DNA from 3 places in the Exiguobacterium sp. s145 genome. Region 3 is predicted to be linked to each of the others. Evidence: predicted binding sites of a transcription regulator. Region 3 holds the regulator's gene; each other region holds the start of a gene.

What was found. Region 3 encodes LexA, which represses DNA repair genes until DNA is damaged. Its sites were predicted from a motif close to CGAACATATGTTCG; they were not measured.
Region 1: KNQ07_RS15395 (Y-family DNA polymerase) is a predicted target of LexA. The motif match lies at 947-960, and genes of this name have one in related genera.
Region 2: KNQ07_RS13150 (NUMOD4 domain-containing protein) is a predicted target of LexA. The motif match lies at 5,008-5,021, and genes of this name have one in related genera.

The regions. Positions count from the first base shown of each region.
Region 1 is NZ_JACSMV010000030.1:3,534-14,087, forward strand. Features, by position in the region: gene KNQ07_RS15395 (Y-family DNA polymerase) at 1-922, opposite strand, end outside; gene KNQ07_RS15400 (pentapeptide repeat-containing protein) at 1,081-1,728, shown strand; gene KNQ07_RS15405 (MBL fold metallo-hydrolase) at 1,791-2,546, opposite strand; gene KNQ07_RS15410 (arsinothricin resistance N-acetyltransferase ArsN1 family A) at 2,615-3,124, opposite strand; gene KNQ07_RS15415 (1,2-dihydroxy-3-keto-5-methylthiopentene dioxygenase) at 3,266-3,805, opposite strand; gene KNQ07_RS15420 (methylthioribulose 1-phosphate dehydratase) at 3,821-4,444, opposite strand; gene KNQ07_RS15425 (2-hydroxy-3-keto-5-methylthiopentenyl-1-phosphate phosphatase) at 4,441-5,100, opposite strand; gene KNQ07_RS15430 (2,3-diketo-5-methylthiopentyl-1-phosphate enolase) at 5,097-6,287, opposite strand; SAM riboswitch class I at 6,368-6,469, opposite strand; SAM riboswitch class I at 6,677-6,779, shown strand; gene mtnK (S-methyl-5-thioribose kinase) at 6,858-8,027, shown strand; gene mtnA (S-methyl-5-thioribose-1-phosphate isomerase) at 8,024-9,070, shown strand; gene KNQ07_RS15445 (sugar ABC transporter substrate-binding protein) at 9,090-10,172, shown strand; gene KNQ07_RS15450 (sugar ABC transporter ATP-binding protein) at 10,169-10,554, shown strand, end outside.
Region 2 is NZ_JACSMV010000020.1:38,835-49,388, forward strand. Features, by position in the region: gene KNQ07_RS13130 (DNA/RNA non-specific endonuclease) at 125-1,117, shown strand; gene KNQ07_RS13135 (GGDEF domain-containing protein) at 1,169-2,257, opposite strand; gene KNQ07_RS13140 (hypothetical protein) at 2,415-2,600, shown strand; gene KNQ07_RS13145 (methyl-accepting chemotaxis protein) at 2,718-4,373, shown strand; gene KNQ07_RS13150 (NUMOD4 domain-containing protein) at 4,418-4,942, opposite strand; gene KNQ07_RS13155 (DEAD/DEAH box helicase family protein) at 5,081-5,665, shown strand; gene KNQ07_RS13160 (hypothetical protein) at 5,623-5,958, shown strand; gene KNQ07_RS13165 (hypothetical protein) at 6,197-6,523, opposite strand; gene KNQ07_RS13170 (DNA alkylation repair protein) at 6,520-7,575, opposite strand; gene KNQ07_RS13175 (bifunctional transcriptional activator/DNA repair enzyme AdaA) at 7,572-8,624, opposite strand; gene KNQ07_RS13180 (sensor histidine kinase) at 8,793-9,359, shown strand; gene KNQ07_RS13185 (acyltransferase family protein) at 9,494-10,554, shown strand, end outside.
Region 3 is NZ_JACSMV010000003.1:36,660-47,213, reverse strand. Features, by position in the region: gene glpK (glycerol kinase GlpK) at 1-256, opposite strand, end outside; gene KNQ07_RS05260 (MIP/aquaporin family protein) at 294-998, opposite strand; gene KNQ07_RS05255 (metal-binding protein) at 1,185-1,655, opposite strand; gene lexA (transcriptional repressor LexA) at 1,686-2,300, opposite strand; gene yneA (cell division suppressor protein YneA) at 2,509-2,796, shown strand; gene KNQ07_RS05240 (YneB family resolvase-like protein) at 2,842-3,495, shown strand; gene KNQ07_RS05235 (DUF896 domain-containing protein) at 3,609-3,845, shown strand; gene tkt (transketolase) at 4,040-6,028, shown strand; gene KNQ07_RS05225 (YneF family protein) at 6,137-6,367, shown strand; gene KNQ07_RS05220 (ABC transporter transmembrane domain-containing protein) at 6,486-8,243, shown strand; gene KNQ07_RS05215 (ABC transporter ATP-binding protein) at 8,233-9,999, shown strand; gene KNQ07_RS05210 (SH3 domain-containing protein) at 10,054-10,554, opposite strand, start outside.

The DNA of each region.
Region 1 (10,554 bases), on a different contig from region 3:
AACCGACCTGATTGGAAAAACGGACCCGTGCCGCAACATCACTTGCTAATTCGGCGAGAACTAAACGAATCTGTTCGTACTGGTAATAGTCACGTATCAGGGTCACCCCATGTCCGATCGTTCGTTTGGTATCCGGTGCAGTCCGGAACAAGGTCATCGGATCAATGATTGTCGGAGAACCGTCGATTCCCCAGGCATGGTGCCAAAGTTCTGCCCCGATTACGCCGAACCGTTCGTGCAGATCTTCGACCGGGGCTGCTGCCAGGTCCCCAATGGTGTGGATTCCCATTACCGACAAGTGTTGCTCCATCATCCGTCCGACGCCCCACATCTTGCGGACCGGAAAATCATGCAACAACCGAGAGACATCCGCATAACCGCATTGTGCGATACCTTCACGTTTTCCGCGTAAATCGAGGACCAGCTTTGCAATGACGTTGTTCGGACCGATTCCGATCCGGACCGGAATGCCGGTCTGTTGCCAGATTGCCGTCTGAATTTTCCAGGCTGTTTCCGTGTCTGATCCGAAAAGCCGTTCCGTTCCGCTCATGTCGACAAAGTTTTCATCAATTGAATAGATCCGGATTGCGTCGGGCGGCGCAAACTGATGCAAGACGTCCAGCACTTCGATCGATGTTTTCATGTATGCCAGCATCCGTGGTTCGACGAGCACAATCTGTTTCCGCTCACGATAAGGCAACTGCTCAATCTGATAAAGACGACTAGCTGTCTTGATTCCGAGTTGTTTTAAAGCGGGACTGGCCGCAAGGATAACCGATCCGGATCGGGTTAAGTCCGATACGACAGCAAGTTTTGTCGTCAAAGGAGGTAAATTTCGATAACGGCATTCACAACTGGCATAAAAAGAGACACTGTCGACACAAAAAATCCGTCGGTCCGGAAAAGGTAGGATCGGATTCATAGAAAACACTCCTTACTACATAAAAGAACGTTTGTTCTTATTTTTGATTTGACTATATCATGGTCTCAAGCGGTCTCAAATCAAAAAAATAAAAAAAGAGTCAATCTTTGCTACACTGGAAAAGGTGAATGCGATGTAAAGGAAAGAAGGGGAAGTACATGAAAAAACAAATCATTCAATTACCCGAGTTACCGCAACAGTTGACATCGGAAACCTTTGCGGATGTCGAAATCGATGATCCGTATCTGTATCAAACGTTGTATGAGAAAGAGACGTTGCCGGTCGAACTGACGGAACGGCTCGACGTCAATCAAGTCTGTTTTCGGAATGTCTCGTTTGCAGGACTGGTCTTTGAGCGGGCTTCATTTGAAAATGTCCGTTTTGAACAATGTGACCTGACAGGATGTCAGTTTCAGGACAGTCGTTTTCATCGGGTTGTTTTTGAGGATTGCCGCCTGACCGGAATTCATTTTGAGTCGAACACGATCGATCACGTAACAATCAAAGACTGTCAGGCCAATTACGCCCAAGTCATCCGGACGGCGTTGCGTCATGTCACACTGGAACAGACATCGATGCGGGAAAGTCATTTCTTTGAAATGAAGCCAATCGATTTCCGACTGCATGAAGTTGATTTGTCGGAAAGTCAATGGGTCGAGACGGCATTAAAAGGACTGGATTTGCGACAAGCCGACTTATCCGGCATCACGATTGATCCACGCTTTTTGCCGGGGGCCATCGTTACGGAAAGCCAGGCTATCACCTTTGCCCGGTTACTCGGACTCGTCATTCCAAGTCATGGTTAACCAGTAAAAAAAAACGAAGTCCACTGTCCCCGTCATATTCGGGAGAGTGGACTTCGTTTCGTTTAAAAGGAAATGGTTTCACCGTCATCCGGGATGAGAAAATGAGCGGACAGATGGTGGGCGGCCAGAAAATCAGCAATCATATCACGGCGCAACAGGCAATGGTTGACCGACTCGAGGTGAGAGACGATGATGGTCGCTTCAGCCGCCGCCTGATGAACAGCCAGCAAATCACGCTGGGACATCGTAATCGGTTCGCCGGTCAAAAATTGTGCCGCGCCGCTGTTGACGATGATGATGTCAGGCGCATGCTGCTCGATTGCCGTCTCAACTTCTTCACACCAAATCGTGTCACCGGCGATGTAAAGTGTCGGTTCGTCCGGGTGCGTCAAGACGAGACCGGAGACGGTGCCCATCCGTTGACCGATTTCCCCGACACCGTGCCGGCCTGACGTATGGTAAACGCGGATATCACCGAGCGCCAGTCCGTTTTCAAACAACGAGACGTTCGTGAATCCGGCTTCGCGGATTGTCGCTGCATCCGCCTGGTTTTGTGCATACAGCGGAATCTGTTTCGGCAGAATTTCTTTTGCTGTCTCATCAAAATGATCGGCATGGAGGTGGGTGACGAAAATCGCATCCGGATCAAGCAGTGTCGAGACATCAACGGGCAAGTCGACGAGCGGATTCGGAACGGCGTTCGGCGTCTCTCCGAACGGCGGAAGAGATCCTTTTTTACCGAGAAACGGATCGATCAAAAATACTTGATTGGCATAGGTGACGACGAGTGTTGCATTACGGATCTGTTGAATATCCACGGGCAGTCTTCCTTTCGGGTTGGGAATGTTTCACTGTTCGTTCATTTCCCATTCAGACGCCGTGTTAATCATATTTGATCGTCGATGGTTTTCGGGAGCAGCTTCTCCATCGCCAGGACGTCCACATAATATCCGTTGAGCATACCTTGTTCCTTAAACGTTCCGACAATCCGGAAGCCGGACCGGATGTACAGTTTTTGACCGATTTTGTTAAAGGGGAACGTAAACAGAATCAACTTATGGAAACCTTGTGTAATCGCGTGTTCTTCGATGACATGTAACAGCTGACGCCCGATGCCCTGTCCGCGATGGGTCCGGGTGATGTAGATCGACAGTTCACCGACGGATTGATAGACGGGACGAGGGTTATAAGGGTCAAGTGAGATGAAGCCAAGAATCGTTGTTCCTTCATACGCCACAAAACCGGCATAACGGGGTGTCCGTTCCCGATACCAGTCTTCCATGAAAGACAATTCCTTCGTATCCGTTTCAAGCGTCGCGATCCGGTCTTCGATGCCTTCGTTATAGATGGCAAGGATGTCTTTTAAATCGTCTTCCTTAACAGGGCGAATCATCATACACGTGACCTCCAGTTAAAATAAGTCTTTTCTTCATTATATAGGAGGAAGGGGAAACAAGCGGTATGTTTGTAGGATAGGAATAGGACCGAAAAAACAGACGGCCGGATGATTCGGACCGTCTGTCTTCAGGATATTTTCTTAGTTTGCTGTTTCAATCGGATCCTTCTCATAAATCGGAACCCAGCCGTCCGTTGTCACGAAAATCCGGACCGCCACAACTTTTCGATCCTCTTGGAGCGTGAAGTAATGGCGTGTGTTGACTGGTACGGAAATCAAATCACCCGGGTTCAACTCAATGTTGTAATAGCCGACTTCGTCATCCTGGATCGCAAACACACCGTGCCCGCTGACGATGAACCGGACTTCGTCATCCGTATGGTGATGCTCCTTTTGGAAGTTGACGAGCAACTCATCCAAGTTCGGTGTTGCGTCAGACAGGGAGATGATATCAGCCGTCTGATAACCGCGTCGTTCCGAAACATCGGTGATTTCCGGTTGGAATGTATCAAGGATCGTTTGTTTGTCCGCATCCGTCAACGTGTACGTATCGACCAGTTCTACCGGGAGCTTCGAGACATCCCATTGTTCGTACAGGACACCACGTGAAACGAGAAAAGCAGATACCTCGTTTTGATCCGTATACCGTTCGTTTGTTTTTTGGAAAAGTACTGTTGCCATTGTAAATTCCTCCTTTTAATAAATCGCCTGTCGGCACGTTTGCAGTTTTAAAGTGTAGCTGAACAAAAATTCAAAGGCTTCCAACTGTTTTTTGGCTTCAAAAGCAGTCGGTGCCCAGACGGTGATCCCGTGATTGCGAATCAAAACGGCGCCGCTTTCGGTCCGGATGTGTTTGGCAAAGTCAGCGGCAAGAGTCGGGATGTCGGCATGATTCGTGATGATCGGCACGATGACTTCCGCATCTTCTTCCCAACGGCCGAGTGCTTTGATGATTTCCTGACCGCGGAACCGGATTTCCCCGCGGTCTCCGTACAGTTCCGAAATAACGTTGTTGTCGACGGTATGGACATGAAGCGAGCAGCCGGCTGTCGTCCGGTTAAACACTTCGACATGCAGCAACGTCTCGGCGGAAGGACGTCCGTTTTGCTCGTCGCCGATCAATTGACCGGTCGCGTCGACATGGACAAAATCGTCCGGCGTGTCTTGCCGTTTATCTTTCCCGCTTGCCGTCACAAGAAATTCCGTCGGACTGCTGTTTGTCCGAATAGCGAGGTTACCGCTTGTACCGGGAAACCAGTCCCGCGCTGCGAACTCTTGTTTGATGGCGCGGAGTTCTTCGTATCGTGTCAAAAATGTCATGCGTACACCTCCGTTGTCTGCAGATGATCCACAATGTCGTAAAATGTTTCAAACGGCGTGTACGGAATACCGTGCTGTTCGCACAGCGTAATCAGATAATCGCGGGCATAGACATGATCCGCTTGTTTCGCTAGTTCAAAATCCGTCACGGAGTCACCGATCGCGACGATGATATCGCCATCCTGCTTGAGCTTCCGGGCAATCGACGTTTTACAACACCCGCATTGATTGTTGCATGCTGCATCGCAAGTGTGCGGCCACTCAATACGAATCGTCTCCCCTCTGAAGTCACTGCCGTTGCAGTAAATCGCTTCATCTGTCAGTAACTCTTGAAGAATCGGTTGGACAAAAAAGTCGATTCCGCCGCTGACGATCGCAAAGTCAATCCCGTTCGATTTGGCAAAGGCGAGTAAGGTCTTAAAGCCGGGACGGATGACAGCCCGCTGTTCCAAAAAATCAATATAGTCCTGTTTGCGATCCGAGGGGAGCAACCGGAACATCTGTCCGACACCGGACTGGATGGACAATGATTGATCGAGGACACCTTTTTTCAACGGTTCAAACGCTTCCGGGGGAGCGAATTCTGTCATCAACGCAATGATATTGTCGTGTTCAGTCACGGTCCCGTCAAAGTCACATAAAATCCGGATCGTCATTTCGTAATCCCCCAGGCGTCGAGGGCGACCCGAAGCTCTTCCTGCCGCGTTGCGGCACTCGTCAAAGATTCACCGGCAAGTGCTGCGTCGAGGGCCTGACGGAAAGCGAGCACACCGGCCGCCGCGCCCTGCGGATGACCGTGAACGCCGCCACCGGCATTGATGACGGAATCAGTCCCGAAATCATGAACGAGCTGAGCGACGAGACCGGGATGAATGCCTGCCGAGGGAACCGGAAGAATCGTCTTCGTTTCTCCGATCCGTGTCGCTTCGACGGCAATTCCGCGCGCCAAGTCTTTGGCGAGGGCGACGTTTCCGTAAGGCGACGGGAACAACGTCAAATCGGCACCGGCCAGCCGCGGTAAAGTCCCTAGTAAAACAGGGGCTGCAATGCCGTATTCGGGGCTTGCGATTAAGGCTCCGCTTAAGGCCGGATGATTAAAGATCGGAACGGAAATGTCCGGATCAGCCGCCAATTCGCGCAGGACATCGAGTCCATATGTAAACGTATTGAGCAGGAAAGCGGTCGCACCGGCTTCGATCAAACGTTTCGCCTGATCCTTTAAGCCGAAGACGGGACCACTCAACGTAATCGCGTAAAGCGCCCGTTTGCCGGTTTTTTCATAATGGGCATTCAGGACTTCACGTCCGATCCGTGCCCGGTCAAGTGCCGGTGTCAACGGATTGTCGTATAGAATCTCATCATCTTTGACGAGATCGATGCCGCCCGCGAGCTGCGCTTCGAGTTGTTCCCGCAAAAAGGTGAGGTCCCGACCGATGACGCCTTTAAAGATGCTCATCAACAGAGGACGGTCGTGGACTTGAATCAATTGACGGACGCCCTCGATGCCGAATTTGGCGCCGGGGAAGTCAGTGGTGAATGAAGCCGGAAGCTGTAAATCTGTTAATTTGATTTGTCCGTCGAGCGACAGTTTGCCGAAGACTGTCGTTAAGATTGCTGAAAAGTCACGGGAGACGTTGTGTTCCGGATAACGGATCGTGATGTAGCCTTTTCCGTCGTGTTCTTCCGTATGAACAACTTGTCCTTTGAACGATTCAAGCTGCTGTTGTTCCAAATGATTTAAATCGGTCCACGAACCAACGGTCAAACCGAGCGCGATTTGTTCTGCCCGTTTTGGTAACTGATCCGTCGTTCCGAGTTGGTAGGTTGCGGTAATATACGTCATATCGACTGTCTCTCCCTTGTTGAAGAATACAAAAATGGTCCCTCGTCAATGACAAGAGACCATGAAAAATTGCGCGTGGACTCTTATCTGTCAGCGTAATAGCTGCAAGAATTAGCACCGTGCCAAGTGGTCGGTTGCTGCGACATCGTAGGGCTCGTCCCTCCGTCTGCTCTTGATAAGAATTGGATGAAATTGTGAAATCTAATTGCAATTTTTACATGAGATTCGTCACTTGTCAAACTATATTTTGAAAATTTATTTTTTTGAAAATACTTCTTCTATAGACGGTTCCGTTTTTGAAGCCACTTCACTAAAAAATGGAATTGACAGACGGCTAGCAACGCACGTAGTATTCAAATCAACATCAATCACACGACAACTACATATGACTCTTATCGTGAGTTGGCAGAGGGAATTGGCCCGAAGACGCCGCAGCAACCGACCATCCGGCACGGTGCTACATCCAACAGACATTCGTCTGAGAGATAAGAGGACGGAATATTCTGCCGCGCCTCTTTTCTTTGACGAAAAGAGGCGTTTTTTCGTGTGATCACCAAGGAGGAAAACAGAATGGGGTATCAAGCATTTACAGTACAGGACGCGATTGAACGGGTCCGGACAATTGGTTTGATCGGCAATGAACCGGTGACGGCAGAAGAAATCGGCGACGGGAATTTAAATCTCGTTTTCCGGATTCAGGCAGGAGAAAAACGACTGATTTTAAAGCAGGCGTTACCATATGCGAAAGTCGTCGGCGAAAGCTGGCCGCTGTCGCTCGAACGGGCCTGGATTGAACAATCGGCCCTAAAAGAATTCGCGAAAGTCGCCGTTCCGTTCGTCCCGCATGTCTACCATGCGAGCAAAGAAGAAGCATTCACAGTGATGGAAGATTTGTCGCACCTGACAATCGTCCGGGGCGGACTGCTTGAAGGGGAGGAGTATCCGTTGCTCGCGGAACACATCGGTTCGTATTTGGCGCGGACGCTGTTTTATACATCGGATTTTGCACTTGGACCGGTCGCAAAAAAACAAGTGGCGCGTAACTACTATAATCCGGATCTCTGTGATATCACGGAAAAATTAATCTTTACGGATCCGTTTTATGACGCGGAAACGAATGCGATTGAAGCAGGACTCGAAGCGGAGGTCGCCCGGATTTGGAACGACGCGGAGCTGAAACGGGAAGTCGCGAAGCTTGAAGCATTGTTCATCACGAAGGGCGATGCGTTATTGCACGGGGACTTACATACCGGAAGTATTTTTGCTTCAGCCGATGAAACAAAAGTCATCGATCCCGAGTTCGCCTTTTACGGACCGTTCGGTTTTGATGTCGGACAATTCATCGCGCATCTCTGCTTTGCCGCGTATCCGAACTATGCCGAGTTGCGGGAAGCACGGGTCAAGGATATCGACACGTTTTGGCTGACCTTTGCTTCGACGTTCAAAGCGTTATGGGAACGGGAAGCCGCCGAACCGTTCCGTTCAGCGGACGGGCTTGTTGACGATGTCCTCAGCACGATTTTACAGGACGCACTTGGCTTTGCCGGTTGTGAATTGATCCGACGGACGATCGGACTCGCACCGGTCGCCGACCTTGAGAGCATCACTGATGAAACAGAGCGACTCGAGCGGAAACGGCATGCGTTACGTCTTGGAGTGGCACTGATCAAACGCCGGACCGAATGCAAGACGTTCACTGATTTACGAAACTTCGATTTGACGGAGGAACTCAGCCGATGAGCCGATTCGTTCAGAGCATCATCTATGAAAACCGGACGGTGACGATTTTGGATCAGACCCGTCTTCCGGAAGAAGAACATTATGAAATCATTCATGACTTGGCGCAGGCGATTGACGCCATCAAACAATTACGGGTCCGCGGCGCACCGGCCATCAGTCTGTTCGGCGGATTCGTCCTCGTTCAGGAAGCGTTTCGGACGACAGGGACGCTGACTGAAGCAAAACAGGGGCTGTTGACGGTGTCGGCACAATTACTTGCGACCCGTCCGACGGCGGTCAATCTACGAAATGTCCTTGATGAGCTGAATCAGCTGATCGTTTCAGCTACGACGCTAAAAGAACTGCCGATACGTCTCGAACAAAAGGCATTGGAACTTTATACGACGGATGCCAAGACATCCCGTCAAATCGGGGTTCATGCACTGGAATTGTTCGAGTCCGGTGATCGGGTACTGACGATTTGTAATGCCGGATCAATTGCGACAGCAGCTTACGGAACGGCGCTCGCTCCGTTTTATCTTGCGAAAGAACAGGGGATTCCGCTCGCGGTTTATGCTTCGGAAACGCGGCCGCTCCTGCAGGGAGCGCGCCTGACGACGTGGGAACTGCAACGGGCCGGAATTGACGTGACCTTGATTACCGACAATATGGTCGCCCATACGATCAAGGAAAAGCAGATCACCGCCATCATCGTCGGAGCGGACCGGATTACCCGGAACGGCGATACCGCCAATAAGATCGGAACGTTTCAGCTGGCCTTGCTGGCCCGTGCGTTTGGCATTCCGTTTTACGTTGCCGCACCGCTCTCGACGTTCGATTTTACGAGCCTGTCAGGAGACGAGATCGAGATTGAAGAACGCGATGCACGTGAAGTGACACAACTTGCCGGAAAAGCGACGGCACCGGCCGGCGTAGCAGTCTTTAATCCGGCATTTGATGTGACACCGCATGAATTGATCACGGCGATCATTACGGAACTCGGAGTCATCGAGCATCCTTCCGTAGAAACGATTGAACAAATGGTTGGACAGCAAACAAACTAAACAGACAGGGGAGATCGAGATGAAAAAATTAGCATTGGCTGTACTTGCACCAGCGGTCTTACTGGCTGCTTGCGCGAATAGTGAAGCAACACCGGCGAAAAAAATCAGCGGTGTACCGGAAGGCGTTCAGGGAGGCGTTAAAATTGCCGTCATCCGGAATCTTGCGTCCGACGACCATACGAAACAGTTTTTGGACGGGGCCCGTTCGGAAGGGGAAGCGCTTGGTTTTCAAGTCAACACGTTCATTTCGGAAGGCAATGACGTCAAGTTTAAGGAGCTGGTCGCCCAAGCCGTCCAACAGGACTATGACGGATTGATCATCTCGCACGGCAAAGAGGATTATGCCTATGACATGATCAAACCGGCCATCGACAAAGGCATCAAAGTCGTGACATTTGATACGGTGACGAAGAAAAAAGACCAGACATTAAAAGGTATCACAGAGACATTCCAGGATGACCATAAACTGGCCCAGCTGTCGCTCGATGAAGTGACGAAAGTGAAGGACGACAAGCCGGTCCGTGTCATCAAACTATGGTTTGGTCCGGGTTTTGCCCCGCTTGACCGCCGTCAGGAAATCTACAAAACGTATGAAGCGGACGGCAAAATCAAGACGCTTGAAACCGTCGGACCCACGAACTTCCAGGATGTCCAAGGGGATATTGCGACGAAGATGAACGCGATTCTCGCCAAGTACCCGAAGGGCAGCATCGATGCCGTTTGGGGCGCCTGGGATGAAGTCGCCAAAGGAGCTTATAAGTCTTTAAAAGACAACAAGCGTCAGGAAATTCCGCTGATTTCGGTCGATGTCTCGAATCAGGACATCAATCTGATGCGTGAAAAGGGCAGTAACTGGGTCTCAACGAGTGCCGTTGATCCGCATTTAATCGGGCAGACGGATATGCGCCTGCTTGCGAAAAAGCTGGCCGGCGAAAAAACACCGGATAGTTTTGATCTCGATGCCAAACTGGTCGAACAAAAAGCACTCAAGGCGGATACGACGATGTACAATCTCGATACCATCATCAAAGGCTGGAGTACATCCGAAAAATTCAATGAGCCGTGGATGGATCAGTTGCGGAAAGCGAATGACGGGAAATGACGCCTCCGGTGAACGAACAACGACTGGAAATGCGGGGGATTTCAATGGAATTCCCCGGTGTCAAGGCGCTGGATGACGTTGACTTTTCCGTGAAACGCGGGGAAATCCACGCACTTGTCGGAGCGAACGGAGCCGGTAAATCAACGCTGATGAAAGTCTTGGCCGGCGCCTATGCGTCATACGAAGGAACGATTTTGTTCGACGGTGTACCGCTTGCGATTGATTCACCAAATGCCGCAAAACGGGCCGGGATTGAAATCGTTTATCAGGAAGTAGATACGGCACTAGTCGGTTATTTGACCGTGGCGGAAAATATCTGCCTCGATGTGCTGACGAACGGACAGCTGAAAGGGTTCATCAGACGGCAGCGGTACGAGGAAAT
Region 2 (10,554 bases), on a different contig from region 3:
CTACTTTTGATAAATTACCTGCCAATATATCTCTCATTTAGTTAGATATTTAAAATCAGCTTGTATTCAGGATAAAAGATTCCTAAAATGAACAAGTATGTCATGCCATTTAAGGAGTCTACCTATGAAACTATCCTTTACTTACTTTGCGTTACCACTGGCTACCCTTCTCTTAACGGGATGTGCCGGTGAAGAAACAGCTTCGCAAGAACCAAAGACCGACCAATCAACCATTCAGAAGGATTCACCGAAGCAGACGGAAACAGAAACCAAACCGGCCGAAGCAGACCAAACCTCTGAGAAACCCGTCACGAAAAAACCGGCGAACACCGAAACGGCCACTGCTGAGGCGACAGCCAAGTCTTCGAAGAACTCCGTTTTTTCGGGCTATACAAAATTGAACGTCGACGGGGGCGATCTGTCCGGTGATCGGGAACCGAATGCTGTCGTCAATATCGGATTCGGCAACCGGAAATATTGGGCGTTTACGAACGAACATGCCCAACTCGTTAAAGTAATCGCGAAAAAAATCATCTTACAAAATGATACGGAGGAGACGACGTCATCCGGTCGCTATTATTCAGACGAAGCAAAAGTCCCCGGCGTCGAGAGTCCTCAACTTGATGAGGGACACGTCATCGCCGATTCGCTCGGCGGGGTCTCAAATGCGTACAACATCACCCCGCAGGACAGCACGCTCAACCGACACGGGGATCAGGCCTATATGGAAAACACTATCCGTAAAGCCGGTGAGGTGACGGACTTCGAAGCGACGATTACGTATCCGGATACGAACACACAAATCCCGTCGCATTATCACTATACGTATACGCTACGTGGAAATAAAATCGTCGATGATTTCGATAACGTCAATCCGGATGAAGTGAATGCCGAACTCGGTCTGACCGAAGACAAAGAAGAACCGGTACAAGCTCCTGCCGATCCGGAACCAGCTTCGGACGCAACGGGTGACGTCTCAACCGTCGACGCGAACGGCAACGGACAAGTTACAATCCAGGAAGCAAAAGACGCCGGATTCGCGATGCCAATCACGGATGATCATTGGCTCTATCCGTACATGCGGGACAATGACCATGACGGGATGGTCGGCGAATAATTTTTACGTGCAGCATGAAACAGGCGGACTCCGAGGAGCCCGCCTGTTTGTTTAGTTTTCTTCGCTATGCGCGACGACCTTATTCCGTCCCGTCTGTTTCGCTTGATACAATGCCTGATCAGCTTTTTGAACGACTTCAAACGATGTGTCCGCCTGATCCGACGATGCTGCACCAATCGATAACGTGACATGAAACGCCGGATACGTACTGAAGACAAAATGCTGATCGGCACAGGCCAAACGGATTGTTTCGCCAAGCCGAACGGCTTCTTTAAGCGGTGTGTCCGGTAACAGGACAACAAACTCTTCGCCGCCGTAACGTCCGACAACGGCTTCGTCGGGACTACAGTGTTGCAACAGATGACTAAGTTGACGCAAGACGACGTCACCCCCGTCATGTCCGTACGTATCGTTCACCGATTTAAAAAAGTCGATGTCGACAATCAGAACGGAAAACGCAAATCCATGTTTGTCATAGTGAGACAGCGTCTCATCCAGTTTCCGCCGGTTGGCAAGATTCGTCAGGCCATCCGTCAAAGCAAGTTCCTGTTGCATCTGAACGAACTGGAAATGTTTCCGTAGTTCCTGCAGGAAACGATACGTCACGTAGCCGCCCAATAACATGAAAATGATGTAGACCAAGGCGATTTCAAGAAACCGGTTAAACGTCTCCGTTAATAGATAAAGAGCAGGTAAACTGTAGCCGATCCCAATACCGATCAAGACTAAATAATCTTTGAGTGTATGCGACGCAAATCGACGGTAAATGCTTGCCGTGATAAGTAAAGCGATACAAATTAAACCGGTCAGGAGCAACCCTTCGTAAGCCCCCGGCGGCGTGACGGCAAACCGGGCGCCAATAATCGCTAGCGTCGTAATGCCGCCACTGACCCACCCCCCGTAATAAAACGCCGTGACAAGCGCGACAAGCCGTAAATCAATTTTGGCGCCATCATACGTAATGCTGTTGAGGACAAGCAATACACTGATAAATCCGGCAATGAATCCGACCAAAATACGAAGCTTGACCGGTGAAGCCGGTGAAATTCGTTTGACGTGGCGTAATGGTAAAAAGGCAAATAACAGTGAGGTGATCAATAACGAAAAATTTAACAGAAACTGATTAAACTGACTCAACATGCTGTACGCTCCTTACGTAAAACAAATTCCTTATACGTTATAGTTCTTTATCGGACTGTTTCTTACCTGTTTCAAGTAGCTTAACAGGTTTCCATTTTTTTCATCAGGGAATCACTTCAAAGAGACCGTTTCTACTTCATAAGGGGGTAATCGCATCATGGATATGAAAGAGGAAAAAAAGAAAAGCAAGATGCCGTTCTTCGTCATTCTTGTCATTATCATTTTTGTCGCCGTCGCCGCTGCCCTGATTATTTATGTCACGTCAGAACCAAAAGAAGAAACACAACAGCTCCTGCAGATGACGACCAGTTTCGTCTCGACTTACCTGTCGCATGCCAGCTGACAGTGGACATCCTCGGATGTCCTTTTTTGTGCGCTGAACCTTTACAAGAACGCTACGTTACCTTCATAAATTATGCCTCCTTCCTTTCCGATAGGAAGCATGGAGGCGATAAAACAAATGAAGCAACCTACACAGAAAAAAAGACTCTTGGCCCAACAATTAAACAACTGGCTGATCCCGATCGTCGCGGCGGGACTGTTACTGATCAGTGCTTTAAGCGTTGAAGAACTCTACCGCGCGTCGACGAAGTCCGTCAGCGAACGGTTTGAACGCGAAATGACGATGCTTGATGCCAATATCCGCTCCATCTACTTGGCGTATCCGGAAGACGAACAGGAACGGACACGCGCCATCAAACGATTAAAAAATCAACAGCTCGCCGATATGGCAAGGGACGAGTACGATGCGGCCATTCAGTCGCTCGCAACTAAAAACGTAGCTATTCAACCGTTGGCGTTGACGGCACAACAAAAAAAAGACGTGACGCAACAATTGAAGAAAGCACGCGTCATGACGTTTACGAGTAACGACCGGTTCGTTCTCGCCATGTCGATTCCGGAAGTAAATGATGTCCTGTTCTTATCGGTCGATCAGGAACGGTTGGTCGCACCCGCTAAGGCACTGGCCTTGAAACTCGGTGTGCTCGGAATCATTGTCCTCTGTTTCGTCAGTCTGTTGATCCGTGCCCGAATCAAAAAACAACTGGCTCCGCTGTCGGTCTTGTCCTTAAAGATTGAAGAGGCATATGCACGGCGGACCTATCAACCGATCAGCATCAAAACGACGACGTTTGAATTACAGCAATTGACGCACCAATACAACCAACTGATGCAGCAAGTCGGGAACTTGACGCAAGAAATCGCAATTGCGAGCGAACGACTGGAGGCAACTCAACCCGGTTTTTCGTCCCAACTCGCATCGATTGATGAATCTATCGTTGACGTCCATCAAGTGGCGACGTCGTTGACGGACCAGTCGACGCAGATGGAACAAATCATCACGGAATCCGGGCAACTGTTGACGACCTCGATTGAAGCACTCGCGACGATGGACGAGTCGATCCAAACGAGCCATCAACGGGTCAGCTCCTTTAATGACGAAGCGACGACGAGTCATCGAATCCTCGACTCATTGCAACAGGATACAACGTTATTACGGACCCTGTCTGTCAACACGTCACAGTCACTGGAAGAAGCGACCGAACGCAATCAACAAATGCATGCCTCGATCCTCTACATCCAACAGGTGGCGGAAGCGACACGCCGCTTATCGCTGAATGCCTTGATTGAAGCAACACGAGCAGGCGAAGAAGGGCGCGGTTTCGTCATCGTCGCCAAGGAAGTCGAGTCACTTGCGCTCGACATCAAACGAAGTATCGATCACATCAACCAGGCGAACCGGGATTTGACGGCCAGCATCGGGCAGATCGAACAAGATGTTGTCCAGATGACGACCCAAATCGAGACGACACACGAACAGCTTGAACAGAGCACCCGACGGATTGCTTCCGTCCTTGATCATGCCCAACAGATTGAAGCCGCGCTCGTCCAGGTCGAGACGGACCGTACGCTCGTCTATTCGGTACAGCCGCAGATTCGGCAACACTTCCAACTGATTGAAACGATTCTGCTTGAGCTGACCCACTACAGCCAATCACTCGAAGCAAATATTCAGGCCAACAGTACCCGGCAACAGGAACTGAAACAGCACGGTCACATCATCGGTGAACAAATTGAGTCTCTTAACAGGACGATTGTCGGTCCGTCCCAGTAAAGACGAACAGACCCCGTGCCAAAAGCACAGGGTTTGTTTTTTGTTTAACTAATATACTGGGCTTCCTTCTTATCGATGATGTTACGGATCCGGTTTTCCGTCACCTGATACGCCATCGCTAACCGGCGAATCGACTGTCCTGCTTGATAGCGGTAGCGGATGTCCCGAATCTGCCGCGGCGACAATTCGATATGTTGCGTCAATAACAAGTCGAACTCGTCGAGGAGCGACGCATACGCTTGACTCACAGACGGTTTGACGGTCAGATTATCGATCTGATCGTTTAGACGATCACCGTCCGCCCGGATAATCCGGTCGTGCACGGCCTCGGAATCGAGAAACGCCTTGGCGACAAGCTCGGCAACATAAAACCGTTCTCCCCGTCCTTGTTTGTACAACGTCACTTTCCGGTAGCCTTCCTGATTGATCCGCGGTCGCAAGACAACGCCATGTCGCCGTTGTTTAACACCACGACTCGTCTCGATGATCCGGTCGAGCGAGCGGACATTCCCCGCTGTTGAAACTTGATACATCCCTTCATAACCGTCTACCATCTTCCAGTGTTCCATATAATCAATGACCTCCATTCGGTCGAAAAAACAGCAACATTTCCTATTGCCATTATATCATTTTACGAACAAACGTTCTAATAGGAACACTCCGGATTTCTGTGCTAGTATTAACAAAAAAAGGAAGAGGTGTCAGGGATGAAGTTTGTGATGTTACTTGGTCCGCAAGCCGTCGGCAAGATGACGATTGGTCAGGAACTCGAACAAAAAACGAGCATGAAATTATTCCATAACCATCAGACGATTGACCTGTTGCATCCGTACTTTGACTTTACGAAGCCGGCGCACCATAAGCTGAAGGACTTGATCCGGCGGGAGATGTTTAAAGAGATGGCCGTCAGTGATCTCGAAGGGGTGATCTTTACATTTTTGTGCCTGTTCGGCGTCGAAGGCGGAGGTATCGAATTCATCGAAAAGACCGTTCAACTGTTTGAAGAAGCCGGTGCCGAGGTCTTCATCATTGAACTTGAAGCTGCCCTGTCGACCCGTCTTGCCCGGAATCAGACGGAAAACCGCTTACTACATAAGTTTACGAAACGGGATATTGCCGCGTCGGAAGCGAACTTGCTCGAAACAGCTGAACAATACCGGACGCACTCACTCCCGGGAGAGTTGCCGTATCCGAATTACTTAAGGCTCGATACCGAGGGACGATCAGCCGCCGATAGTGCCGACGCCATTTGCCGACACTTCAACTGGTCGACACGTTTGGTCGAACAATGACCCAGTCCAAGCAGACGTATTTGCCGGTTTTCTTGACGCTTGGTTTGCTTCTGTTCAATATGCTGACTTCCTACCTGCTGAGTGGACGGTTTTTCCCGAATCTCAGCCTGTGGGTACCGATCGGACTCAACCTCCTGGTCGGAATCGGATACATCGTTTTACTGGTGCTTGGGCTTCGATCGGAGAACAGCTACGTCAAATGGTTTAGCATCTTAGCGAACATTGCTTTTTTACTGTCGTTATCCGTCATCACCTTTATGTTGTTACTCGCAAACGGCATTTCAGAGCCTTAATACTGCACACGAAAAACCGTCTGTTCAGAAGCTTATTTTCTGAAGAGACGGTTTTATTTTGATCGATTCAAAAAAATCGTCGACTCCACTCGACTTCTACAGGAAAAGGAAGCGCGCTTCCGTCAGGAACAGGCGAGACCCGGTCGTCCGAGGACGACCGCGGCTTGCGTTCCGCCTGAGAAAAGCGAGTGGTGGAAAGACGATTCTTGGCTCTCTTTGTTTAATGATTTTCACCACTTCAATGCGTCAAGTCACGACGAAAGACTGGACCGTCCTTATAAAATCCATTCTCAAGCCAAATCTCTGCTTCTCCGCCCTCTCCTGTCACGAATGGCAACAGCAACGTCCGCGCGAGATACGAAAGGATGACGGTCAAGGCTTCTTGGATATAGCCGTCACGGTCGGACGGATCAATTGCGTCAGAGCTGAGCTGCTGACCGGTTAATTGAATCAGAGCGACCTGTTCGTTCTCTCTTTTCTTCAGTACCCAGATACATCCGTTGGCAGTATCCGTAGCTGTAATCGATAACCGGGATGTCGTAAAGTCCGGATGGCGACCTTTCATGTTGTTTCCTCCTTCGTGACATCAAACTCCGTCGTCGCATAGGCTTCTCCGTTAATTAAAATCGTCACTTGATGTGTTCCCGGATAATGGACCCGTGTCGTCAAATTCCGGAACGACTGCCGCTTCGCAAACGTCTCCCGTCCCGTTACCTGCCGCTCACTGATCCGAAAGACTTTTTGACTCGTCCCCCGTTTTTTGACGTAGTCGATCGCATATTCAATCCGTAGGACTTGCGGTTCGGTTGTCGTCACGTGAAAGGAAAAAGCCAGTTCTCCGCCAATTGCCAGTGTCGGTGTGACCGTCAGTTCGTCGACGGTCACGGTTCCCCGCGTAACGAGACCAAAGGCTTTTAAGACATCCCGGTGGCCTTGTTTCAACAGAGTTCGTGAGGCATGCCGTAAAATCCAGTCCGTATGCGAATGCGTTCCGAGCCGCTCCAATCGTTCAATGACGAGTTCCGGATGGGTCTTTGCGATATCATTCAAGTGATTGGCAACACTTTTTCGGACGTATAAGGCGTCGTCTTCAAGCAATGAATCGAGAATCGGCAGGACCGGTCGCGGATCGGCAATCAGTGAGGGAATCATCTGTCCCCACGGCAAACGCGGACGGGTTCCTTCCGACGCTAAACGTCGGACATGTTCGTCACTCGACTGACTCCATCGCGTCGCCACCTCTAAAAATCGGTCCTGATCATCGAGCAAAAACCGACGGACGGCAAATTCCGATGTCGAATGCGGTGTTAATCGTTCGAGCGCCAATATAGCCCGGTCCCAGTCGCCGTGTTTCGCCTGAATTTCAATATAATCCGGAAACACAATTCCAGGTAATCCCGGAAAGTCCGGAGCAATCGTCTCGAGCCGGGTCGCCGCCTGTTCAAATTCAGCCGGTACATGATGTTCCAGTCGGGTCGCAATCCGACGGACCCGTTGTTTAAACGCCAGTTCCTCCCAGTCCTCCTGTTGCACCGTTTTTCTGAAATCGGTAGCGTTTAACGCCTTGCCCAACCGGTCGAGCCACTCGTCCGTAAAGACATCTTTAATCAAACTCATCTATGATTCAATCCTCTCTTCGTCCGTTCTAATTTTAATAAAGCCGCTTTTCGTGCCAAGCCGCCGGCGTACCCGCCAAGATCTCCGGTCAGCCGGATGACCCGGTGACAGGGAATGAGAATCGCCAGCTGATTGGCGCCGTTCGCCCGGGCGACGGCGCGGACGGCTGCCGGATTTCCGACACGGACGGCCAGTTCCTGATACGAAATTGTCTCGCCCGCCGGAATTAAACACAATTGCTCCCAGACCTGCCGTTGAAACGGCGTCCCGTAGAGAACGAGCGGAAGATCAAATCGGTCGCGCGTTCCGGCAAAGTATTCTTCCAGTTGAACCGTCACCTGTTCAAACACCGGGGCGTCGCCGGGAATGATCACAGCCCGGGCTGTCAGCCGCAACCGTTCCACTTCCCGTTCCAGTCCGCGTCGATCGACGAACTCGAGTAAATGCAGTCCTCCTTCATCGGCAATCGCCAGCATCGGTCCGAGCGGCGTATCGAGCCACTTCGCCTGCAGATAGGCTCCACTCCAACGTTTCGGTGTCTCGCCCAAAATGCGGGCAAAGGCATCGCGGAAACCGCTGCTCGATTCATAACCGCTTGCCAGTTGGGCCTCGATGACCGGTTGCCCCTTCCGGATTTCCTTCATCGCCAGTCCCATCCGGCGTGACCGAGCATATTCGACGAACGTCATCCCGAATCTTTTTTTGAACTGCCGTCGTGCGGTCGAGGCATCGAGTCCCAGTTCACGAAAGTCGGCGTCTTTGAAGCGTTTTTCGGGATTTGCTTCGACCGCTGCAATCAAGCGGGTGATGACCTCACTGTCCCCCGGGTAAGCGAGCGGTTTACAGCGTAAACACGGCCGGTACGAAGCCAGTAACGCCTCTTTCGCCGTCTCAAAAAACTCACAATTCTCCTGCTTCGGTTTCCGTGCCGGACAGGTCGGCCGGCAAAAAATCCCCGTCGTCTTGACCCCGACAAAAAATGTCCCCTCGTACGAACCATCACGACGGACGAGCGCTTCATAATAATCCGTTTCCGGTAAGGTATTCATCACGTGTCCCTCCCCTTCTTTTCCTCAGTATACCGAGTTTGCCGTTAGTCATGTCGCCGAAAATCAGGCACGGATGTTTTCTTAAGACAAACTTAAGAATTCTCTCCTGTTTGTGAAAGATATGACCTGTATCATCGGTGATATACTTAAGAAGAAAGTAGGTTTCATATGTTTGATTTTTTAAAGGAAGCCATCCAATCACCCAAAACGATTGGCGCGATTGCCCCAAGCAGTCCCCGTTTAGCACAAATGATGGCACAGCGGGCAGTCGCCGATCATCCGGACGTCATCATCGAAGTCGGCGCCGGTGACGGGGCGATTACCCAAGCCCTATTGCGCGCGCGTCACCCGGAAACGACTTATCGGTACGCAGGACCGGCTCATTTGAGCGTTCAAGCTGCCCCGAACCTGTTGCGGCGCTTGATCGAAAATCTTGTACGTAATGCGACACTTCACGGAACAGGTGATTTGTCGTTCGAAGTGCTCCAAGAAAGCGGTCACTTGACCTTCCGTTGCTCCAATGCTATCCCGGAGACCTTAACGCCGCATCAACTGACGGAACTGGCAACCCCTTTCGTCACGTCCGACATGTCACGGTCCAATGGTGGATCCGGCATCGGTCTGTCGATCATCGAACAAATCGTTGCCCGGCACAACGGGACGATGCAACTAACGTCGGAACAAAACCGGTTTATCGTCTCGGTTGTCTTGCCGGATGCTTATAAAGAGGGATGACGGTACAGGATGAACTCAAAAAAATTGAGCTCATCTTTTTTTGTTGTTACTGGTTCGACACTCCTTCGGAAATGGAATTCGATACACTAGAGAATGTCATTCTTTAGGCACAGCCATGAAGGAGCTCCTTACTTATGAAATCATTCAACCGTTCGACCACATATATGCCCGGACTCGATGGTCTGTGTGCGTTCGCTGTCATCGCTGTCATTTTGTACCATCTGTCAGTACCGATGCTGACCGGCGGGTTTCTCGGCGTGGATGTGTTTTTTGTCCTGTCGGGTTACTTGATTACCGGCTTGTTGCTCAGTGAGTGGCAACAGACCGGTCGCATCGATTTAAAACGGTTTTGGGTGCACCGGTTCCGCCGGTTGTTCCCGCCTCTGTTCGTCCTGCTTGTGCTTGTCCTCAGTTATGTCACGTTGTTTGAACGGGACTTGTTGCATTCGCTTCGCCAGGACAGCGTGGCGGCTCTGTTGTATACGACGAACTGGTGGTATATCGTCCATGACGTCTCTTATTTCGAATCGTTCGGCAAACCGTCGCCGATTCAAAACCTGTGGTCGCTTGCGATCGAGGAACAGTTTTACTTGATATTTCCGATCGTGCTCAGTTTTGGACTCGGATCAAAACGGCTGTTGCTCCGGGGAATCGGACTCCTTGCCCTGCTGTCCGCACTCCTGATGGCGATTCTGTTTACGCCGGGTGCGGATCCAAGCCGTGTTTACTACGGGACCGATACCCGGTTGTTTGCCTTGTTGATCGGCAGTCTGCTTGCCTTTGCTTGGCGACCGGAACGGTTCAAGAAAGAGATTCCGTCACGGGGTGTCCGGTTATTGAACGTGACCGGTGCCGTGATTGTCCCGGTGCTTGTTTTGCTGATGCTCGTGACAAGTGAGTACGGTCGTTTTCTGTATTATGGCGGGTTTGTATTTGTCGCTGTTCTTGCGGCGTTACTGATCGCCGTTGTTGCTCATCCGGCGTCTTTTTGGAGCCGGTTGTTCGCCGCCCAGTGGCTGATCGCCATCGGTAAACGGTCATACGGTCTGTATTTATGGCATTTCCCGCTGATCACCTTGATGACGCCAGTTGAACAAACCGGAACATTTTCCTGGCTCCGAAGTCTCGGGATTCTCGTCATCCTGATCGTCGTGACGGAACTGTCCTATCAGTTCGTCGAACGTCCGGTCCGCCG
Region 3 (10,554 bases):
TTGTCTCACGTTGGTTCGTAATTCCGATACTTGCAATTTGGCTTGGTTTGATATCAGCCGTTCCAAGTGCATCCGCCATAACGGCGAGGATAGAGCCCCAGATTTCATTGGCATCATGTTCGACCCAGCCCGGTTGCGGGAAGTATTGTTTGAATTCACGTTGCGCCGAGTTCACGATTTGACCATCATGGTCAAAAATGATGGCACGCGAGCTTGTTGTTCCTTGGTCAAGTGCTAAGATGTACTTGTTTTCCATTCTAAAATCCCCCTTGAGATGTAGGTGTCAAACAAAATTAGTTTTGTAGCAGTTGATACAGCAAGACGGCTACTCCACCGCCGATGATCGGGCCGACGATTGGAATCCACGAGTAACTCCAGTCAGATGAACCTTTTCCTTTGATCGGCAGGATAGCGTGGGCAATCCGCGGACCGAGGTCACGGGCCGGGTTGATGGCATACCCTGTTGTACCACCTAGCGAGAGACCGATGACGACGACAAGAAGACCGACGATGAATGGTTTCAGTCCGTCACCAAATGTTGTCAGACCAAATGACAGGATTCCGAATACCAGGACAAATGTCCCGATGATTTCTGAAATCAGGTTTGACGGTGTATGACGAATCGCTGGACCTGTCGCGAATACACCCAGTTTTGCTGCTTGATCATCAGTCGCTTCAAAGTGTTTCATATAATGAAGCCAAACGAGTACTGCACCAATGAATGCTCCGATTAATTGACCGGCAATGTAGACAGGTACGTCTGCCCACGGTAAATCGGAATTCATGGCAAGCGCCAATGTCAATGCAGGGTTGAGGTGGGCACCACTTGAAGCAGCGATATATGCTGCTGTCATAACGGCGAGACCCCAAGCGAATGTAATGACGATCCAACCGCCGTTCTCAGATTTTGTCTTTCTTAAGACAACCCCTGCAACGACTCCGTCCCCGAGCAAAATCAGAATCATTGTTCCAATCAGCTCACTTGTAAAGTTACTCATGCAAAAACCCTCCCTTTGGATTAAAGCAAATAATGGTCTTTCCATTTAAACCTACATCTAATTGAGAACGTTTTCAATACAAATACTTCAAAACTTCAAATTAAAATTTCCTTAATTTATGTTTAAAAAAATGAGAAATGGATATTAAAAAAATCCTTTGTTCATTTTTCAATGAACAAAGGATTTTTAACGACGCTTTTTCCGTTTCTTTTTTGTGCGGAAGAAGCTACTGGAGTGATCAAGAACGATATGTATCGTACTGGCGATCATAACACCGATGATAAAAGCCGGCATGGCCGCAAACCAGGAATCCACTGTGCTTGATTCAACAAGTTTCAGATACAGCGCCAAAAACAGAAGTGGAATCACGAAAGCGGCGCTGTACAACAGGCGGATCAGGTCACCGATGATCAATCCGTGTGACCAGATGGACCGGTGGGGCATGATTTTGACATAAGGCATCCAAAGGACACGTAAAGGACCGTGCCGATAGTAAGGTTCAGACTTCAAATCGAGGTCTGGTGAAAGCCAAAGGGTGCCGACGGCGATGCCGACAGCGGTTGGAAGCCAATCCGTCTGCTGCGTTGCGACCGAATACGCAACGTAGCCGGTTAGAGCGACGGTATTGACTGTATCATGTACATTTCCAGAAGGCATGAAAAAAGACCAGCTACGCTGGTCCCTCGCTTAGTGGATCGTCCGATATACGCCGATGACCTTGCCAAGAATCGAGACGTTATCGAAATACATCGGGTCCATCGAGTCATTTTCTGGTTGGAGACGTACTTGTTGATCTTCTAAGAAGAACCGTTTGACTGTCGCTTCGCTATCTTCGGTCATAGCCACGACGATTTCACCATTCTCTGCTGTGTTTTGCTGACGAACGATGACCCGGTCACCGTCTAGAATACCTGCATTGATCATGGACTCACCGTCAATCGTCAACATGAAGACATTTTCGTTCCCGACATAATGTGCAGGAAGCGGGAAATGTTCTTCGATATTTTCGATGGCTGTGATAGGAAAACCGGCCGTTACTTTCCCGATGACAGGAATGTGTACGATGGCTTCATGATTTTCTTCAGGTTTATCAAGCAATATCTCAATCGCACGTGGTTTTGTTGGGTCACGGCGAATCAGTCCGCGTTTTTCTAGACGATCCAAATGACCGTGTACCGTTGAGCTTGAAGCAAGACCAACAGCTTCACCGATTTCACGAACTGAAGGTGGATACCCTTTCAGTTTCACTTGAGCAACGATGTAGTCAAGGATTTCTTGTTGTCGTTTCGACATTTTCCGCATATGAATTGCCACCTCTTTCCGGATTGGTTTTTGAAGGTTATAGGAATACATGTTTCTAAAATTACTATAACATAGAACAAATGAGCGTACAAACAATTGTTCGACATTTTATGTTGACCGAACACCGGTTCCTGGTTTAAGATGAGTTATGCGAACAATTGTTCCGCGAACGTTTATTCTAAATCATTTTAATTTGGAGGGATTCATCATGATGCATTCAATCCGTACCCATGCCTTTTCCATTGTTTTTTATACGCTCAGCCTTGCCTTCATTCTTTTTCTCTTAACGCCTCGCCCAGATGAAAAGGTCGAACAGCTGTTAACGACTTCCGTTACAGTAGACCAGAACGCGACCGTCGAACAGGTAGCGGAAGTATACAACGACGGTTCAATGACGGACCAAGAATATGTCGAATGGTTGATTGAGAATAATGAGTTAAAGACAACACATGTCATTTCGAAAAACAAAATCGTTGTACCAATCGCGCAACAATGACAAACTGTAAAAGTTGTCAATGAACGAACAGGGGTGTGAAGTACGATGAAAGTAGTAATCTACTGTCGCGTCTCGACGGAAAAAGAAGCACAGGACAGCTCGCTTGAGCGGCAAAGATCAGAACTGTCGGGACTCGCTGCAACAAAAGGATTTGAAGTCGTGGATATCATCACGGAAAAAGAAAGTGGTTACGACGTTGACCGGGAAGGGATGTTATCCGTTCTTGATTACGTCACACGTCAAGCGGTGGATGCCGTTCTCGTAACGGATGATACGCGGATCGGACGCGGGAATGCCAAAATCGCCATTTTACATACGTTCCAAAAACATCAGGTTCAACTGATGACGATGGAATCGGATGGCGAGTATAAACTGGCGGACGCTGAAGCGATGGTGCTTGAGATCGTATCGCTCGTCGAAGAGTATCAACGGAAACTGCATAATGCGAAGATTGCCCGCGGGATGCGGCGAGCTGTTGAAAACGGCTTCCGTCCCGAACAAAATCTCAATCGGCAAGGCGAGAACGCCGGACGGAGCCGAAAAGAAGTGCCAATCGAAGAAATCGTCCGCTTACGTGAGTTAGGGCTGACATTTGCGGACATCGCCGTGACGCTGAGAGGCATGGGACACGACATTTCGAAAGCGACCGTCAACCGGCGTTATCTGGAATATAAAGAAGTCATCAGTACGTATGAATAAGGAAGCAGGTTTGGTGCGTCAGCGGCGCATCAAACTTGCTTTTTTTTAGTGGGTCTTTTACAGTAGGATTACGATTTAAAACTCATATTTGAGTCAACAGAAAGAGGGATATCATGTTATCACAAGAACAATTAGACCGGATTAATGAACTGGCCAATAAATCAAAAGTCGAACCGCTAACAGATGCGGAAACGGCGGAACAAAAAGAATTACGGACAGCGTATCTCGAAGCATTCCGCGGTTCATTCAAAAATCAGATGATGGGCATTAAAATCGTCGATGAAGAAGGAACGGACGTAACACCTGAAAAATTGAAGCAGGCACAAGAAGAAGAACGCAATAAACAATAACGAAAAAGCTATGTCACTCAATGGGATGAGTGACATAGCTTTTTTTGATAAAAAGTTCGTAATGTGTATCATGAAAGTAGTAAGAAAACGGCAATAGATAGCGCATTCATTTTAATGTGACATACTATTTAGAAAAGTTGTATCACATTTGCGGGTATGCTAAAATGAGAAGGAATTTGTGAAAAAGAGAGAGGATGATTGTTTTGACGAACATGACAACAGTAGAATTATTAGCAGTAAATACGATTCGTACCTTATCAATTGATGCAGTACAAAAAGCGAACTCGGGTCACCCGGGAATGCCGATGGGTGCAGCACCGATGGCATTTACATTATGGGCGGATCATATGAACCACAACCCTAAAAATCCAGAATGGTTCAACCGTGACCGTTTTGTACTTTCAGCAGGACACGGTTCAATGCTTCTCTACTCACTCCTCCATTTATCAGGATACGATCTTGCGATGGATGACTTGAAGTCATTCCGTCAATGGAACTCAAAAACACCGGGTCACCCGGAATACCGTCACACAGCAGGTGTCGATGCGACGACTGGTCCACTCGGACAAGGCATCGCGATGGCTGTCGGTATGGCGATGGCAGAGCGTCACCTCGAAGCGAAATACAACCGTGACGATTTAAACGTCGTGGATCATTTCACATACGGGATTTGCGGAGACGGTGATTTAATGGAAGGTGTTTCAGCAGAAGCGGCTTCACTCGCAGGACATTTAGGTCTTGGTAAACTCGTGGTTCTGTATGATTCAAACGATATCTCGCTTGACGGTGACCTTGATAAATCGTTCTCGGAAAACGTCCAGCAACGTTTTGAAGCGTATAACTGGCAAGTCATCCGTGTCGAAGACGGAACGGATCTCGATTCGATTTCAAAAGCAATCGAAGCAGCGAAAGCTGAAACAACAAAACCGACATTGATCGAAGTCAAAACGGTCATCGGATTCGGTTCACCGAACAAATCAGGGAAATCGGCTTCACACGGTGCACCACTCGGTGACGCGGAAATCAAGTTGACGAAAGCAAGCTACGTTTGGGATCACGAAGAATTCTATGTGCCGGAAGAAGTCAAAGACTTGTTCGAAGAGCGCATCGAAAAACGTGGTGCTGATACAGAAGCAGCATGGACAGAAAAAATGGAACAATACAAAGCAGCACATCCGGAATTGCACGCTGAGCTTGTTCAAGCGATCAACAACGAATTGCCGAGCAACTGGGAAGCAGACCTTCCGACATACGATCTGACATCGAAAAAAGCAACACGTCAGACAAGTGGTGAAGTGTTAAACGCTCTCGCAAAAAACATCCCGTCCATTTTCGGTGGATCAGCTGACTTAGCAGGATCAAACAACACGATGCTCAAAGGGGAAGCAGACTTCGACATCGATCCGAGCGGACGTAACATCTGGTTTGGTGTCCGTGAGTTCGCGATGGCAGCAGCTGTCAACGGTATGGCGTTACACGGTGGTGTCATTCCTTACGGTGCGACATTCTTCGTCTTCTCGGATTACCTCCGCCCGGCAGTCCGCTTAGCAGCATTGATGGGTATCCAGTCGATCTTCGTCCTGACACATGACTCAATTGCAGTCGGTGAAGATGGTCCGACACACGAGCCGGTTGAACACTTGATGAGCTTCCGTGCGATGCCGAACCTGACAGTTTACCGTCCGGCAGACGGAAAAGAAACGATTGCCGCATGGAAAACAGCAGTTCAATCGAAAAACAAACCGACACTTCTCGTCATGACACGTCAAGGATTGCCTGAACTCGAAGGTACGACAGTCGAAGGCGCTGAAAAAGGCGGATATGTCATCGCGGGTGACATTGAAAAAGCGGATACAATCTTAATGGGAACAGGTTCTGAAGTGCACTTGCTCGTTGAAGCACAAAAAGAACTCGGCGAAACGGCAGCTGTCGTCTCACTTCCATCATGGGAATTGTTTGAAGCACAATCAGCTGAATATAAAGAATCGGTCTTGCCAAAACGCATCACGAAGCGTCTTGCAATCGAAGCCGGAGCTTCGCTCGGTTGGTATAAATATGTAGGAACAGAAGGTCAAGTCATCGGAATCGATCGCTTTGGTGCTTCTGCTCCTGGAGATCTTCTGTTAAAAGAGTACGGCATGTCTGTCGAAAATGTTCTAAATACAGTTAAGCAACTCGGTTAATGAAGAAAGGTGCGCAAACGCGCGCACCTTTTTTTTGCATTATCTATGCAAAGGCTTTAAATTATAGTATAGTAAAAAGCGACGTTTGAAGTTAGAGGAGGAAGCAACTTGGCTACATGGATTTGGATTTTAATTGCCCTTCTTTGCTTGGTAGCTGGTGTCGCCCTTGGTTTCTATATCGCTCGCCGATACATGATGAACTATTTGGAGCAAAACCCACCAATCAACGAAGATATGATTAAGACATTGATGATGCAAATGGGTCAAAAGCCATCACAAAAGAAAGTCAACCAAGTGATGCGTTCAATGAGTGGTTCAATGAAATCACCGAAAAAATAATGACTTGTAAAAGGAGACCAATTTGGTCTCCTTTTGTTTGCTATTTTTTAGGAAGATGGCTAATCTAAAATGTGAGACTATTAGAAATACTCAATCGATTTAAAAAGGGGGGACTTGTATGGGAGTCTTCAGGAAATTGAGTTGGTTTTTCCGACTCGAATGGAAATCTTACAGCTTGGGGATTGTTGCTTTAATTTTTGTTGCCGGACTGGAACTGATTCCGCCGAAAGTAATCGGTTCGACGGTCAACGGTCTGAGTGAAGGCAGCTTGACGAAAAATGATTTATGGAAATTGGTCGGCACATTGGTCTTAATCGGGGTATCGACTTATGTGATTCGTTATTTTTGGCGGTTCTTCATCTTCGGTGCATCAATCCGGCTCGGGCGGTTGTTACGAAGTCAGTTATACGGTCATTTTTCAGACTTGGATCAATCGTTTTATAAAAAGTACCGCAGCGGGGATTTAATGGCTCATGCGACAAATGATGTGCAAGCGGTTTCGATGACGGCTGGAGCCGGTATTTTGACACTCGTCGATTCTGTGACGATGGGGAGTTTTGTCATCATCACGATGATTACGACAATCAGTTGGAAACTGACACTTGTTTCCCTGTTACCGATGCCGTTGATGGTGTATTTGACATCACGTTACGGCAAGATGCTGCACTCGCGGTTTCATGATGCACAGGAAGCCTTTTCCGATTTAAATGATAAAGTCGCAGAGAGCGTCAGCGGGGTCCGGGTCTTAAAAGCAACCGGGGAAGTCGAGTCGGATGTCGGTACGTTTACATCGCTGTCAGACGATGTCGTACAAAAAAACCGCCGGGTCGCAAAAATCGATGCTTTATTTGATCCGACGATTTTCGGTTTGGTCGGCTTGTCTTATATCATTGCCGTCGGATACGGTGCCTATTTATTGCAGCAAGGCGAAATTCGGATCGGGGACATCGTGTCTTTCACTACATACTTAGGATTATTGACATGGCCGATGCTCGCGTTCGGCTGGTTGTTTAATATCGTTGAACGGGGACGTGCCTCGTACGATCGAATCGAACGGATGCTTGCAATCGAGCCGGAAATCAAGGATGCCAAAGAAGCAGCGACGACCGTCGCATCTGCTGATTTACAGGTCGCGGTCGATCGTTTTGTTTATGATACACAACCTGTACTCGAAAATATCCACGTGACGTTGACACCGGGACGGACACTTGGAGTCGTTGGGCGGACCGGTGCCGGGAAATCGACGTTCGTCCGTCTGTTATCACGCGAATACGATGTCAAATATGGATCAATTGCCATTGGTGGACAAGACGTCAAACAATTGACGCGGGAAACGGTCCGCAAACAGGTCGCCATCGTACCGCAGGACCATTTCCTGTTCTCTGCTTCAATTGCCGATAATATTGCCTTTGCAAAACCGGATGCTTCGATGGAAGAAATCATGGAAGCCGCACGGATTGCTGCCGTACATGAGGATATTCTCGGTTTTACGGAAGGGTACGCGACGATGGTCGGGGAGCGCGGCGTCACGTTATCCGGCGGTCAAAAGCAACGGATTTCGATTGCCCGGGCATTGCTTGCAGATTGTCCGATTCTGGTACTCGATGATGCGTTGTCAGCGGTTGACGCGAAGACGGAAGAAGCGATCATCGAACATTTCCGGACAGCTGATAATGAGCAGTCGCAAATCATCGTTGCCCACCGTCTGTCAGCCGTTTCGCATACGGATGAAATCATCGTTCTCGATGCGGGAAAAATCATTGAACGGGGAACACACGACGAATTGCTTGCAAAGAACGGTTGGTATAAAGAAACCTACGACCGTCAGCAACTGGAATCACTCGTCGAACAGGGAGGTGGAACGCTTGAATCATGATATTAATGAAAAAGCGGTCTTGCGACGATTGCTTGGCTTCGTCAAACCGTTTAAAAAACAGGTTTTAGTCGCCTTCTTACTGTTGCTCGTGACGACCGGAGCAAAGCTCGGAGGACCTTATCTCGTCAAAATCTTCATCGATAATTATGTGGCCGTCGGGAACTATCCGGTCCAGGAAGTCGCGTTATTATTCGGTGTTTACTTGCTGTTGCATACGACCGGTATCGTCGTCGATTATTTACAGGCGTTTGAGTTCCAAAAAATTGCCTTAAAAGTCATTCAACGGCTCCGGATTGATGTGTTCCGTCACGTCATGCATCTTCGGCTCGGTTACTTCGACCGGACACCGGCCGGCGTGCTCGTTTCACGGATTACGAATGATACAGAAGCAATCAAAGAGCTGTACATCGGCGTTTTGTCGACATTCGTCCAAAGCGGGGTCCAACTGATTGGAACGTATATCTTCCTGTATCTGCTTGAACCGCGCCTGGCGACGATTGCGTTAGTCTTATTGCCGCTGTTTTATTTCATCATCTGGATTTACCGTCGTTACTCGACGAAATATTATGCGGAAGTCCGGGATTTATTATCGAAGATTAACGGACAATTAAATGAGTCGATCAACGGAATGGCCATCATCCAACAGTTTCGGCAGGAAAAGCGGCTGATGGCAGAGTTCGAAGAAACGAACATCGCCCATCAAAACGGCCGTTACAAGAACCTGAAACTTGACAGCTGGCTGTTACGTCCGATCATTGAACTGCTGCTTGCACTGACGATTGCGTCCCTGATTACGTACTTCGGTGTCCTGTCATTTTCACAAACGGTTCAAGTCGGAGTCGTCTATGCTTTTATCAGTTATATGGAACGGATTTTTCAACCGGTCCAGCAAATCATGCAACGCCTGTCTGAATTCCAACAGGCAATCGTCTCGGCGGACCGGGTCTTTAAAGTGCTCGATACGGATGAGCCGGAACCTGCGAAGACGATTGCAGGGGACGCGGATATTACAGAAGGACATATTGTCTTTGACAATGTCCGCTTTAGTTATGACGGAGAGAAGGAAGTCTTGAAAGGGATTTCGTTTGAAGCGAAAAAAGGACAGACTGTCGCTCTGGTCGGTCAGACCGGCAGTGGGAAAAGTTCGATTATTAATATTCTGATGCGTTTTTATTCCTATCAGTCAGGCCGGATCCTGATCGACGGACAGCCGCTCGAACAATTGCCGGAAGACGAACTGCGGCGTCATGTTGGTCTGGTCTTACAGGATTCATTCCTGTTTACAGGCAGTGTCGCCGATAACATCCGGTTGTTTGATCCGTCCATTCCATTCAAAAAAGTGGAGGAAGCAGCCCGCTTTGTTCAAGCAGACGGGTTCATCAATCAGCTCGACGAACAATATGACAGTCCGGTTGCGGAGCGGGGAGCTACCTTCTCTGCCGGAGAACGTCAACTCGTTTCGTTTGCCCGGACGATGGCACGTGACCCGAAAGTCTTGATTCTCGACGAAGCGACAAGTTCGATCGATACGGAAACGGAAGAAAAAGTGCAGGTCGCTTTAAAACGGATGCGGCAGGGACGAACAACGATTGCGATTGCCCACCGGTTGTCGACAATCCAGGATGCGGATCTGATTTTAGTCCTGCATCAAGGGGAAGTCATCGAACAAGGGAACCATCAGACACTGATTGAAAAGAATGGATTATATAAAAAGATGTATGAACTGCAATCCGGTCACGTTTCGTCGGTATCATAAGACACAAAAAAGCCTGCCAGGCGATCTCGCCTGGCAGGTTGTTTGTGTTTAAAATTAGTAGACAGTAACTGTGACGTTTTGACGTCCCCAGTTGAGTGCTTCTTGTTGTGAACCAACGAGAAGGTCAAGTTTGTTACCTTGGATTGCGCCGCCACGGTCAAGTACGATTGCTTCACCGATACCTGAGATGTGCATGCGTGTACCAATTGGGTATTGAGCTGATGCTGCAACGATACGCATACCATTGTACGTGATCGTATTTGTGACATCGTAACCGCTAGCAGTCAATGCGCGGCCATTGTAAAGGCGGCTACCATTGTTTGATGGATCAGTTGTGTACGCAGAAACATTCATTGTTACTTTCGTACCTGATTTAGCTGCTGTAGTTTGTTTTGTTGCTGCAGCTGGTTGAGCTGCTGCTTTTGGAGCTGGTTTTGCAACTGGTGCTGCCGGTTTAGCTACTGGAGCTTTGACCGCTGGTGCTTTTGTTGCTGAACCCGCTAAAGTTGTATAAGCGCTGTGTACGTAACGAGTTTTTCCGTCGATTGTTGTTTT